DNA from 3 places in the Marinobacter sp. MIT930201 genome. Region 3 is predicted to be linked to each of the others. Evidence: predicted binding sites of a transcription regulator. Region 3 holds the regulator's gene; each other region holds the start of a gene.
The links. Region 3 encodes FliA, which starts transcription of late flagellar genes. Its sites were predicted from a motif close to CTAAAGTTTNNNNNNNNNNNGCCGNTAA; they were not measured.
Positions count from the first base shown of each region.

Region 1: the regulator FliA is predicted to act here: its motif matches at 1,722-1,749, upstream of SIC19_RS02105 (flagellar protein MotY).
Region 2: the regulator FliA is predicted to act here: its motif matches at 1,675-1,702, upstream of SIC19_RS14340 (methyl-accepting chemotaxis protein).

Region 1 covers NZ_CP138916.1:449,225-453,416, forward strand. The annotation lists gene SIC19_RS02100 (histone deacetylase family protein) at 1-746, shown strand, start outside; gene SIC19_RS02105 (flagellar protein MotY) at 764-1,687, opposite strand; gene pyrC (dihydroorotase) at 1,854-2,885, shown strand; gene rnt (ribonuclease T) at 3,009-3,644, shown strand; gene SIC19_RS02120 (SDR family oxidoreductase) at 3,703-4,192, opposite strand, start outside.
Region 2 covers NZ_CP138916.1:3,140,936-3,145,127, reverse strand. The annotation lists gene SIC19_RS14340 (methyl-accepting chemotaxis protein) at 1-1,500, opposite strand, end outside; gene SIC19_RS14335 (DUF6435 family protein) at 1,784-1,957, shown strand; gene SIC19_RS14330 (substrate-binding periplasmic protein) at 2,006-2,788, shown strand; gene fba (class II fructose-bisphosphate aldolase) at 2,928-3,992, opposite strand; gene SIC19_RS14320 (phosphoglycerate kinase) at 4,181-4,192, opposite strand, start outside.
Region 3 covers NZ_CP138916.1:3,708,093-3,712,284, reverse strand. The annotation lists gene SIC19_RS16925 (chemotaxis protein CheA) at 1-121, opposite strand, end outside; gene SIC19_RS16920 (protein phosphatase CheZ) at 139-927, opposite strand; gene cheY (chemotaxis response regulator CheY) at 949-1,332, opposite strand; gene SIC19_RS16910 (RNA polymerase sigma factor FliA) at 1,509-2,240, opposite strand; gene SIC19_RS16905 (MinD/ParA family protein) at 2,271-3,083, opposite strand; gene flhF (flagellar biosynthesis protein FlhF) at 3,130-4,192, opposite strand, start outside.

The DNA of each region.
Region 1 (4,192 bases), 1.1 Mb from region 3:
CCGAACGCTATCTGAACCAACTTGATCTGATGCAGCCCACCAGGGGACGGGTGTATACCGACCCCGATACCGCCATGATGCCGGACACCCTGAGAGCCGCCCGACTTGCCGCTGGCGCCAGCATTGAAGCGGTCGATATGGTGCTCAGCAGCCAGCTCACCAACGCGTTTGTGTGCGCCAGGCCACCCGGGCACCATGCCGAACGCAGTAAATCCATGGGCTTCTGCTTCTACAACAACATCGCGCTGGCCGCCATGCGGGCGTTGAACTTTCACCAGTTGGAGCGGGTAGCGATTATTGATTTTGACGTACACCAGGGCAACGGCACGGTGGATATCGTGGGCGGTGATGAACGCATCCTGATGTGTTCCAGTTTCCAGCATCCGTTCTACCCACATTCCCACGTGCATCGCCAGGCGGAAAACATCATCAATACGCCCATCCAGGCAGGCACTCCGGCAGACGAGTACCGGAAGATCGTGGAAGCAGCGTGGCTGAAACGGCTGCAGGACTTCCGCCCGCAACTGGTGCTAGTCTCCGCCGGCTTTGACGGCCACCGACTGGACCCGATGGCGGAGCTGAACCTGGAAGTAGAGGATTACCGCTGGTTGACGGAAATGATCACCAGCGTGGCCAGCGACCATGCCAACGACCGTATTGTCTCAACCCTGGAGGGTGGCTATCATTTGAGGGCGCTGGCCGAGAGTGTCAACGCTCACCTTGAGGTGCTCAACGCCATCCACTGAGATTGCCGCGCGCAATGTCAGGTATTTGGCGTTGCGGCCTCGTAGCCATTGGCTTGCTGCAGGTCCGGCCGTTCGCCTTCCCGCTGAAGGCGAATTGTGGTGCGCCGGTTGTCTGCCGCGCGGCGTGATACCGGGTATTGGTCCGCATGGGCCCTGGTGGTCACGAGATCAGCATCAATGCCCTGCCCGATCAGGTAATCCGCCACCGCATTGGCCCGCTCTTCGGACAACGCGCGATTGTCGATACGGCTACCGCTGCTGTCGGTATGCCCATCCACGAACACCCTTTCCACCGTGGAATCTGCCTGGATGTACATCACAATGTTGTCGAGAAACCGACGGTCAGCTTCAGACAGGCTGGTGCTGCCTGACGCAAAGGAAATGCGGGACCGCTTGATCTGATCGTAGTTGACCGGCAACAGGCCGGCGGTGCAGCTTCGATAACCAGAGAACTGGCCCGCAAAGTTAATGTTGGACACTTTCACCCGAACCAGGCTGCCGTCGTACCAGGACTCACGCGTAACCGTTGGGTCCATCCCCTCCAGCAGGCTCTGGACAAGCACCATGGCGAGGCGTGACTCGAGCATCAGCGGCCGACGACTGTCGTCCACGTTAACCCGACCAAGGGGACGGGGGGCGGTTCCCGGGCGCCATGACGGCGCTTCCATCACCAACTGAGCCTGACCAGGACGCATGAGCGGCGTTTCCGACTCCAGAAAGAAGGACAGCGACTCACCCGCCTTGTGGCGGAATACGGCACGGCCGTAGCCCGGAACCTGATGCACTAAAGTACACTCGAATACGGACTCCGACAGGTACCACTGGCTGTTCTCGATACCCGCGCCAAAGGTGGCGGCCTGCACCGCAACAGAGCCTGCCGTCAGTGCACCAATCGCACTGGAAACCACTGCACCACGCAGGAAGGCGGAAATTCGTGCCATACCATCCATCCGTCAGAAAAGATTCACTACCCTCGTAACGGCCGAAGTCAGTCTTTCTTTAGGACGCCCGCCAAAACAATCGCTGTCGGCTTCTGATATAATTTCGCCAGATTTTTTCTTTCAGGGGTTCACGTTTGACGGGCCCCAGCAGATCCCGGAACCGTAAATGACCGAACAACTGATCATCACCCGTCCTGACGACTGGCACCTCCACGTGCGGGACGGCGACATTCTCAAGGACGTCGTACCCGCCACCGCCCGTTGCTTTGGCCGCGCCATCATCATGCCAAACCTGGCGCCACCGGTGACGGAAGCCGAACAGGCCATGGCTTACCGTAGCAGGATACTGGCCGCAGCCGGCGACACCGGGTTCGACCCGCTGATGACGCTGTACCTCACAGAAACCACTACGCCTGCGCAAATCAGGGATGCCAAGGCTGCGGGCGTGATTGCCGCCAAACTGTACCCGGCTGGCGCCACCACCAACTCCGCATCCGGTGTGACCGACATCCGCAACATTTATCCGGTACTGGAGGCCATGAGTGACTGCGGCATGCTGTTGCTGGTCCACGGCGAAGTCACCGACGCAGAGATCGACATCTTCGACCGGGAAAAGATCTTCCTCAAGCGCGTACTGGCGCCGACCATGGAGGCGTTTCCGGATTTGCGGGTGGTTCTGGAGCACATCACCACCGCCGATTCAGCCGAATTCGTGCGTGACCATGACGGTGACAATCTGGGTGCCACCATCACGCCGCAACATCTGATGTACAACCGCAACCACATGCTGGTCGGCGGCATTCGCCCTCACCTGTATTGTCTGCCCATCCTCAAACGCAACCGGCACCAACAGGCGTTAAGGGATGCAGTGGTCAGCGGAGACCGCCGCTTCTTCCTGGGAACGGATTCTGCGCCGCACTCGAAAGACAAGAAAGAAACCGCCTGTGGCTGCGCCGGCTGCTATTCAGCGTTCAGCGCCATGCCCCTGTATGCGGAGATTTTCGAAGACCTGGGTGTGCTGGACAAACTGGAGGCCTTTGCCAGCTTTAATGGCGCCGATTTCTATGGCCTGCCCAGAAACAGCGATACCATCACGCTAGTGAAAGAATCCTGGGAGATGCCCGACGAACTGCCCCTGGCTGACGGTACCATCGTGCCTTTGAAGGCCGGCGAAAGCCTGAGATGGCGGCTTGTCTGAACATCAGCCGACCAACCGTTCCCTGTTAATCGTTCCTTATCAATCATTTGTGTACCAGGCCGGCAACCCTGGCCAGAGACTCCAGGAGTTTAAGTGACTGAAGAACATAAAGAACCGCATCCCATGTCCCGCCGCTTCCGTGGTTTCCTGCCGGTTGTGGTGGATGTGGAAACCGGCGGCTTCAATCCTGAGAAGGACGCCCTGCTGGAGATCGCTGCGGTCATACTGACAATGGATGAGGACGGCTGGTTGAAGCGGGCTGAAACCCACGTTCAGCAGATCGACCCCTTCGAGGGCGCCAACCTGGAGCAGTCTGCGCTGGACTTCACCGGTATCGACCCGTGGAACCCGGAGCGGGAAGCCGTTCCGGAACGAGAAGGCATGAGCGAGATTTTCGGGCCCATCCGCAAGGCGGTCAAAGCCCACGATTGCAAACGAGCCGTGCTCGTTGGCCACAACGCAACCTTCGACCACAACTTTGTGTTCGCCGCTGCCCTGCGTTCAGACATCCGCCGCAACCCGTTTCATCCGTTTTCCACCTTCGACACGGCAACGCTAGCTGGCCTGGCCTACGGCCATACCGTACTGGCGCAAGCCTGCAAGCTGGCGGGCATTCCGTTCAGCAACAAGGAAGCGCACTCGGCCGCCTATGACGCAGAGAAAACCGCAGATCTGTTCTGTGGCATCGTCAACCGCTGGCGCGAAATCGGTGGCTTCCCACCGCCGCCCATACCGGACGACACAGAAGAGGCACCTTGATAGACAGCCACAAAAAACCCCGCGCGAAGCGGGGTTTTTTTGATCTCCAAGGGCAATACTACCAGTAAATACCCCGCATGATCGCCGCAAAGGCCACCTGCTCGGAGGACACCTTCGGCTTCTCGCCGGAACGGCTGCCGGCAGCGGCCGGAGAGTCCGGGAACATGCGGTAACCCGTGTTCATCACGATCTCGCCCATCTTCGGCGCCAGCGCCTGCATGACCTGGGCAAAAATGCCCAGACGCGTGGCGATGCGCTTGGGACGGTACACGATGGCGTCTGCCACCATTTCCGCCGCTTCGTCCGGTGTCAGCGTGGGCACCGAGTCGTAGATTTTGGTGGGCGCGATCATCGGCGTTTTCACCAACGGCATGTTGATGGTGGTGAAGGTCACGTTGCGATCCGACCACTCCGCCGCCGCACAACGGCTGAAGGTATCCAGCGCTGACTTGGACGCGACATAGGCCGAGAAACGGGGCGCGTTGGTCAACACACCGATGGATGAGATATTGACCACGTGCCCGCGACGACGCTCCAACATAGCCGGA
Region 2 (4,192 bases), 570 kb from region 3:
TTCAATGGCAGCGTTAAGCGCCAACAGGTTGGTCTGCTCAGCAATAGCTCCGATTACCGAGAGCACGGAATCAATTTCCGTACTCTGGCTGTTCAGCTCATTGACCGCCGCGACGGCCTGCTCCACGTTAGCAACAACCTGATCCAGACGCCCTCTTACATCACGGGAAATCGATGCCGTTGCCTCACTCTCCGCGTTTACGTTCTGGACGGAACCGGCTATTTCCTGGACGCTGTCAGCCACTTCGGCAATGCTGCCCGACATTGCCGACATGGTCTCCGACACCTCCGCCACTTCCTGCTGCTGGCGATTAACGGCCGATACCGCATCGCGGCTGATCTGACCTTGTTCTCTGGCTCTCTCAGCGGCTGATTCGGCGGACGACTTTACCTCTGACACCAACTCCTGGATGCGCGCAATGAACTGGTTCATGCCCCGTGCCATTTCCGTCAGTTCGTCGCGGCCCTTGAGGGATACCCGTCGGGTCAGATCGGCCTCACCGTCGGCTATCTGCCAGATCGCCGAACTCAACCGGAGCACACGGGGAAGAAGACCGCCGCCGAGCACGGCCGCCACCAGAACGATCAGCACAACCACGGAGCCGATGGCAAGGAATGAGAGATTGGAGGAAAGGCTATCTGCCTCACGATCCAGTGCCTCCACGGTGCTATCAATACGTGCCTGCGTGTCTTCACCCATGGTGGCAAGCTGTTGCTGCAGGCGCTGGTTGACCTCTCCGGTCTCAGCCTCCAAAGTCTGGCGCAGCGCGTCGATACTGCCGGTGATGGTCTCACTGAATTCTTCTTCCAGGGCAGCGAGGTCACGGTTGATCCCTTCCAGTGAGAGCCCCATTTTCAGCTGACCAATCGCCGTGCCCTGGGGTTTTATATCGGCGGTGATAATAACCACATTGGGATCGCGACTTGCCGCATCCAGAACTTTGTTTGCTGCACCACGGCCTTCCCCCTGCTCCATTAAGGTGCGTACGCGATCATCCGTGCGATCAACATAACGGGTCAGCCTTTCCCCATATTGATCGTAATAAATCGCAAAAAGAACCGACTCCCGGGCATCCGCCAGCTCAATAAGATCCGTCAACCGCGGCACGTCCCGATCCCAGATCAGTGGCGCAGCGACCGCCGCCAGTACCTCCGCCAGCCCCTGCGCTTCAGACATGACCGCTGACCGAACGTTGTTCGCCACCCGCTCCTGTTGTGCCGTCTGCTGACGCGTCAATTCACCCGCCAACTCTTCCGTGGTCCTCTGCTGCATGAGCTGCAGGCGATTACGGACGTCTTCGCGCGTGTCACCAAACGACGCACTGACTTCCCGACTACTGGCCTCAAGAGCGGAACCGGCGGTCTCGACCAGGCTGTTCACCTGGTTGGAAATCAGCCATTGGCTCATGGCCACCTGCACCACGCCAGCAACAATCAGGATCAGGAAAACAGGTCGCAGCAAGCGGCTGGTTACCAGTGCCTTCAGAAAACGAGGGGGCATACGGACTCCGTCAACACGTTTGAATCACACATCCCGGCGGCAGGACGTGGCCTGCCCGGCCATGCTTATGCCTGACTATAGAGCAAAACGTAGACCACGGGGTGACGTGTTCGTGTACCGATTTTGTAACAACCCCGTGAAATTGTTTGAAATTGGGAGTCAGTCGCTCTCTCATTGGCGCCCGCCTGACGAAGACCGTTAGCGATACGGGGACTCGTTTGTGAACTTTCCAGGCCAATGGGCGTAAGCTACTGGACACATCAATGAAAGCAGGTGATCGAGAATGCTGGGATTTCCGAAGGGCGATCCGAAGAAAAAGCTGCAGAAGGAATACGAGGCCAAGTTGCAGAAGGCGCTCCACGCCCAGCGCAACGGTGACTTACGTACCCATGGCACGTTGATGGAGGAAGCGGAAAAAATTTACGCAGAGATTGAAAAGCTTTCCACCAAAGGCTAAAACGTATTTTCCGGTGAATCGGTCTACATATAGAAAACAGATGGCATCATGAACCATACACTACGGCGTTTTGTCGGATACATACTGATGCCATTGCTTGCGGCTCTCAGCTTCCATTCTGCCGCGAACGATCAGCTTCAGCCCACCTACCGCTTTTGCGAAGACCCTTGGCCCCCCTACACAGTCGGCGAGACCAGCCTGCCCCCCAAAGCCGGCATGGCGGTTGAGCTTTTCGAGGAACTGGAACAACGCCTGGGCATGGCATTTCACCTCAGGCTTCTGCCCTGGAAGCGCTGCCTCTTATGGGCTAAAGAAGGCAAATACGATGGCGTGATGTTATTGACCCGCAATAAGGATCGATCCCGATACCTGAGTTTCTCCGTGGCGGTCCATCAGGATGCCAACGTGGTCTGGGCCTTGAAAAGCCGTACTTTTGAGCGAGACTTCCGAACCTTCAAAGACTTTCAGGGACTGAGGATAGGGCTGACGGAAGGATTCAACTATGGAGAGGCCTTTGACCAGGCGGTTAAGGAATACCGGCTGAAGGTAGACCCGGGCCCAACCATTCTCAGCAACATGTTGAGGCTTGCTCTGGGGCGAATCGACATTTTTCTTGTCAATCGGGTTGCTGGTGAATCTGCCATTGAAGACCGCCCGAACCTGCGGAAAAAGCTCACTCACCAGCGGGGTCCGTTCAAGGCGGTTCCATTCTTCATTGGTCTGTCAAAGTCGTCACCAATCGGGGCGGAGGTTCCTCGCTTCAATGAGGCATTGGAGGACATGAAACAGGATGGAACCATCAACCGGATCTTTGGAGCCGACAGACACTGAGAGACTGCTCAGAAATTTGGCGCGCCAGGGGTGACGCAACCAAGCCCTACATGGACGTATTTACGGGCGTTTTCTGAGCAGTCTCTGCCACCGGTGCGCGCCCGCGAAATCAGCAGGCTACAGAGGCAAAGCCCAGTGCTTATCGAACCTTAGGATCCAGCTCACCAGAAGCATACCGCTCAAACATACGCTCGAGGTTGACCGGTTTGATCTTGCTGGCGTTGCCGGCAGTACCGAAGGCTTCGTAGCGGGCGACGCAAACGTCGGTCATCGCCTGCATGGTCGCCTTCAGGAATTTACGCGGGTCGAACTCGGCCGGGTTCTGGGCCAGGAAGCGACGGGTTGCACCGGTACTGGCCAGGCGCAGGTCGGTGTCGATGTTGACCTTGCGAACGCCATGCTTGATGCCTTCAACGATTTCCTCAACCGGCACACCGTAGGTTTCCGGGATCTCGCCGCCGTATTCGTTGATGATCTTCAGCCACTCCTGGGGCACGGAGCTGGAGCCGTGCATAACCAGGTGGGTGTCCGGGATGCGGGCATGGATCTTTTTAATCTGCTCGATGGCAAGGATGTCACCGGTCGGCGGACGGGTGAACTTGTAAGCACCGTGGCTGGTTCCGATGGCTATGGCCAGGGCGTCCACGTGGGTTTTCTTGACGAAATCCGCCGCTTCTTCCGGATCGGTCAGCATCTGGCTGTGGTCCAGGGTGCCCTCTGCGCCAATGCCGTCTTCTTCGCCGGCCTGCCCGGTTTCCAGGGAGCCCAGGCAACCCAGCTCGCCTTCTACAGAGACGCCACAGGCGTGGGCCATCTCAACGGTGCGACGGGTAACATCGACGTTGTATTCGTAGTCGGTCGGGGTTTTGCCGTCTTCACCCAGGGAGCCGTCCATCATCACCGAGCTGAAGCCCAGTTGGATAGAGCGTTGGCACACGGACGGGCTGGTGCCATGGTCCTGGTGCATAACCACCGGAATATGGGGAAACTCCTCAATGGCCGCCAGAATCAGGTGACGCAGGAAGGGGGCACCGGCGTATTTGCGGGCACCGGCTGAGGCCTGGACTATCACCGGGGAGTCGGTTTTGTCAGCCGCTTCCATGATGGCGCGCATCTGCTCAAGGTTGTTCACGTTATACGCCGGTACACCGTAACCATGCTCGGCGGCGTGGTCCAGCAGTTGCCGCATCGATATCAGGGCCATTGGGGTTGTCTCCTTGGTTTATTAAACAATGTCTTTGGCAGACTTCTCTGGTTTGGAGTCTGCGTCGGAGGGCAGAGACACTCTCCCGGGACACGCTGTAAATACGTCCGTGTACGCTCGACAAAAACATCCATGTTTTTGACGGTCCCGGGAGAGTGTCTCTGCCCTCCTCGCGATTCAAGCTTGTGCTATACGCCGCG
Region 3 (4,192 bases):
GCAGATCGCTGTCGTCCGGGTTTTGTTCCAGGTCGACCAGTTGCTCCGACAGCTTTTCGAGTATCTCGCCTGCCTCAACAAGGAAGTCCTGCAGGATCTCTTCATCGGCATCAAGCGCCATGCGTTACCCTCTCTTACTCAGAAACCGAGACTGGACAGAAGATCATCAACATCGTCCTGTCCCGATACTACGTCTTCGCGTTCTTCGGCCTTGATCTGTGGACCAACACCCTGTTCCGCCGATATCTTTTCCCGCTCTTCCAGTTCATGCACGGTGCCGGTCATCTGGTCCACATGACTCGCCATCACTACCAGGCTCAACAGATGCTCTTCCACCTCTTTAACCAGAGTGGTGACCTTTTGGATCACCTGCCCAGTGAGGTCCTGGAAATCCTGGGCCAGAAGAATTTCCGACAAGTTGTCGTACATCGCCCCGGCATCGGTATTCAGGGTCACGAAAAACGTGTCGATACGGGCATAGAGCTCACGAAATTCAGCCGGCGCCATCTCGCGGCGACGCAGTTTCTGCCACTGGTCTCTCAGCTCGGCGGCCTCGTCGCGGAGTGCGCTGGCCTTGGGCATAGCCTCCTCAACCAGATCCATGGTCCGATTGGCTGCTTTACCGGTCATCTGAACCACGTACTCAAGGCGATCCGACGCATCGGTCATCTTCGACAGAGCTTCTGACTGTTCGGCGTTACGGGGATCGATCTGGAAATTGCGGATCGCCTCGTGGAGGCTGCGGGTCAAGCGGCCGACTTCCCGATACAGGCTCTGGTCCCTCACCTCGCTCAATTCATTGATCAGCGTCATCGCGCGGCCATAGTCCCCGGCGTTGACCTGTTCAACCAACTCGGCCGCCTGGCTGCGGAGTTTCTCCGTGACCTCCGGGTCGAGCCCCTGTGGGTCTTTTTTTCTATTGCTCATGGGAGCCGTCCGACCTCTGAATTACTGGATGCGTTCGAAGATCTTCTCAATCTTCTCCTTGAGTACGGCTGCCGTGAAGGGCTTGACCACGTAGCCGTTCACACCGGCCTGCGCAGCAGCGACAATCTGGTCGCGCTTCGCCTCGGCGGTCACCATGAGCACAGGCAGTGTTTTCAGGCTGTCATCGGCACGGACTTCCTTGAGCAGATCGAGTCCGGACATCCCTGGCATATTCCAGTCGGTTACCAGAAAATCGTATTTGCCGCTCCTGAGCATAGGCAGTGCTGTATTGCCGTCGTCTGCTTCGTCAGTGTTGGTAAAACCGAGATCGCGAAGCAGGTTCTTAATGATCCGTCGCATTGTGGAGAAGTCATCCACAATCAGGATTTTCATGTTCTTGTCCAATGGGACCTCCAGTTAAAAACGCCCGGAATTCGTTTTTGGCTTCCGGCTCACAGTCTAGCAGGCCGGTAGTTTAACCGCTTATTGTGTGGCCTTTGAGCCGGTTGTAAAGCACCGGTTACCAAAAGGCTACAGTAAAGAATGCCTGGTAACGCCGTTCAATGGGACTGGCGGCCTGTTCAGCTCTGCCAACCAGTAAGACGCCCCCGCAGACGGAGCGCGGCCTGGCTGTGAATCTGGCTGACCCGGCTTTCACTGACACCCAACACAGCACCAATTTCCTTCAGGTTCAATTCTTCCTGATAGTAAAGGCTGAGCACCAGCTTTTCTCGCTCGGGCAGGTCACCAATCGCAGCTGCCAGGCTCTTCCGGAAGTTGTCGGACGCCAAGCCATCCAACGGGTTATCACTGTCCTCTGTTTCTTCTATCGGCAGCTCGCCGGATTCATTGAGCTCATCCAGGCTAAAAAGTCGGCCACTGTTAGCATCGCTCAGGGAGGAATAGTATTCGTCGAGGTCCAGCCCCAGCTCCTCGGCTACTTCCGAGTCTTGAGCTTCCCGACCCAGGCGGTCCTCGACAGCCTTGATGGCTTTGGCAATGCGGCGGGAGTTCCTGTGGACGGATCGGGGTACCCAGTCACCTTTGCGAATTTCATCTACCATGGCTCCGCGAATCCGGATCCCGGCGTATGTCTCAAAGGTAGCCCCCTTGTCGGAACTGTATCGCTGTGCAGCTTCCAACAAGCCAATCATGCCTGCCTGCATAAGGTCATCCAGTTGGACAGATGCCGGCAGCCGCGCCATGAGGTGAAGCGCTATTTTTTTGACCAGCGGGGCCTGCTCCTCAACGAGCTGGGAAGGTCCTCGTGTACCCGTCCGGTTGTAGGTTCCAAGTTCTTTCGCCAATGTCATGTATCCGGCTATTCAGTGACAGGATCAAAATCAGACTTCGACGAGCCGCTCCACAAAGAATTCCAGATGTCCCCGGGGCGATGATGGCAGCGGCCAGCTATCCACTTTCTCCGCGAGGCTCTTGATCGCCAACGATGCTTTTGCCCGCGGATAGGCGTCCAGCACGGCACGCTGGCGCTGTACCGCTTTTTTTACGGCCTCGTCATACGGCACCATACCCACATATTGTAGTGCCACATCAAGAAAGCGCTCGGTAACCCGGGTCAGTTTTTCAAACAGATGGCGACCTTCCTGCTCATTCCTGACCTGATTGGCCAGTATACGGAAGCGGTTGGTGCCGTAATCCCGATTCATAAGCTTTATAAGGGCGTAGGCATCGGTGATAGAGGTAGGTTCATCACAGACAACCAGTAATAGTTCCTGTGAGGCTCGGAGGAAACTGACCACCGATTCGGAAATACCCGCAGCGGTATCAACGATCAGCACATCGATCTGGTCACCCAGTTCGCTGAACGCGTTGATCAGGCCAGCGTGCTCCAGATTGGAAAGCTGGGTCATGCGTTGGGTACCTGAGGACGCGGGCACGATTTTGATGCCACCGGGGCCGTTGACCAACACATCCCGAAGGTCACATTCCCCGGCGATGACGTCCTGGATATTACGATTGGCGGTAATGCCAAGCAGAACGTCAATGTTGGCAAGGCCCAGGTCGGCATCGAGCAGCACCACCCGCCGTCCCATTTGTGCTAGGGCGATGCCAAGGTTCACTGATACGTTGCTCTTGCCAACGCCCCCTTTCCCGCCGGAAACGGCAATCACCTGTACCGGATGTGGTTTGCTCATACTGACTCTGATCTCTTGCCGCGTTTAACCGCAGGCTGTGTTGTTTTTAAACAGCGACTGCCTGTTGCTGCTGGAGTTTCTTCAGCCTCTCCACGGCCAACCGCACCAGCGGAATGGACTCAGCGTGGTGCAGGTCTTCCGGGATTTTCTGCCCGTCGGTGTAATACGCCACCGGCAATCCCGTTTCCATGACGAATCCCAGCGATTCACCCAGGGTCAGTGCTTCATCGATTTTGGTCATCACACAACCCGTAAGATTTGCCATCTTATAGCAATGCCAAACGGATTTCATGATGCGCGGCTGACTGGTTGCCGAAACCACCAGATGGGTTCGAATCCGATGGTGACTGCGAGCCAGCTCCATAAGCTGCTCCTCGTAGCCCTTGTCGGTGCTGGTCAGGCCAGCGGTATCAATCAACACCAGGTGCCGGTCCGACAGTTCGTCCAGTATGTCGTCCAGGGAATGGGTTTCGTCCACAACCCGAACCGGAACGTTCAGTATGCGCCCGAACACGAATAGTTGCTCATGGGCCGCGACCCGATAGCGATCGGTGGTGACCAGCGCCAGAGAGTCGGCGCCGTGGCGCAGCACATAGTGCGCGGCCAGCTTGCCGATGGTCGTCGTCTTGCCGGACCCGGTTGGGCCCACCAGGGCGTAGACACCGCCCTCATCCGCCCATTCAGTACGCGCGGTCTTCACACCGGCGGCCAGCATTTTCAGAGACTGCTTCCAGCCATCCTCAAGCCGGCCTGCGCGGTGGCGCCGGGACAGAGAGTTGGCGAGCTCCAGCCCGAGACCAAACTCCTGCAACCTCTCAGACAGCCTCTGCTGTACTGCGTTAACCGCTGTTTGTTCGGGTTCACCGCCATTCCGGGCACTGACCAGGTCACGGAGGGAACTGATCTCCGCACGCATTTGCGCCAGCTCTCCGGAATAGGCAGCGCTGGCAGCGGTAGGCTCTTCAACCACCATGTCATCGTCGGCCAGCGATTCTTTCGACAAGCCAGCGTGACCGAAGTCCCCACCCGCAACCGCATTACCATAGGTCGCGCGCTTTTCCCGCACTTCCCGAATACGATCGCGAGAGCGGCCGAGTTCGTCCTCCAGG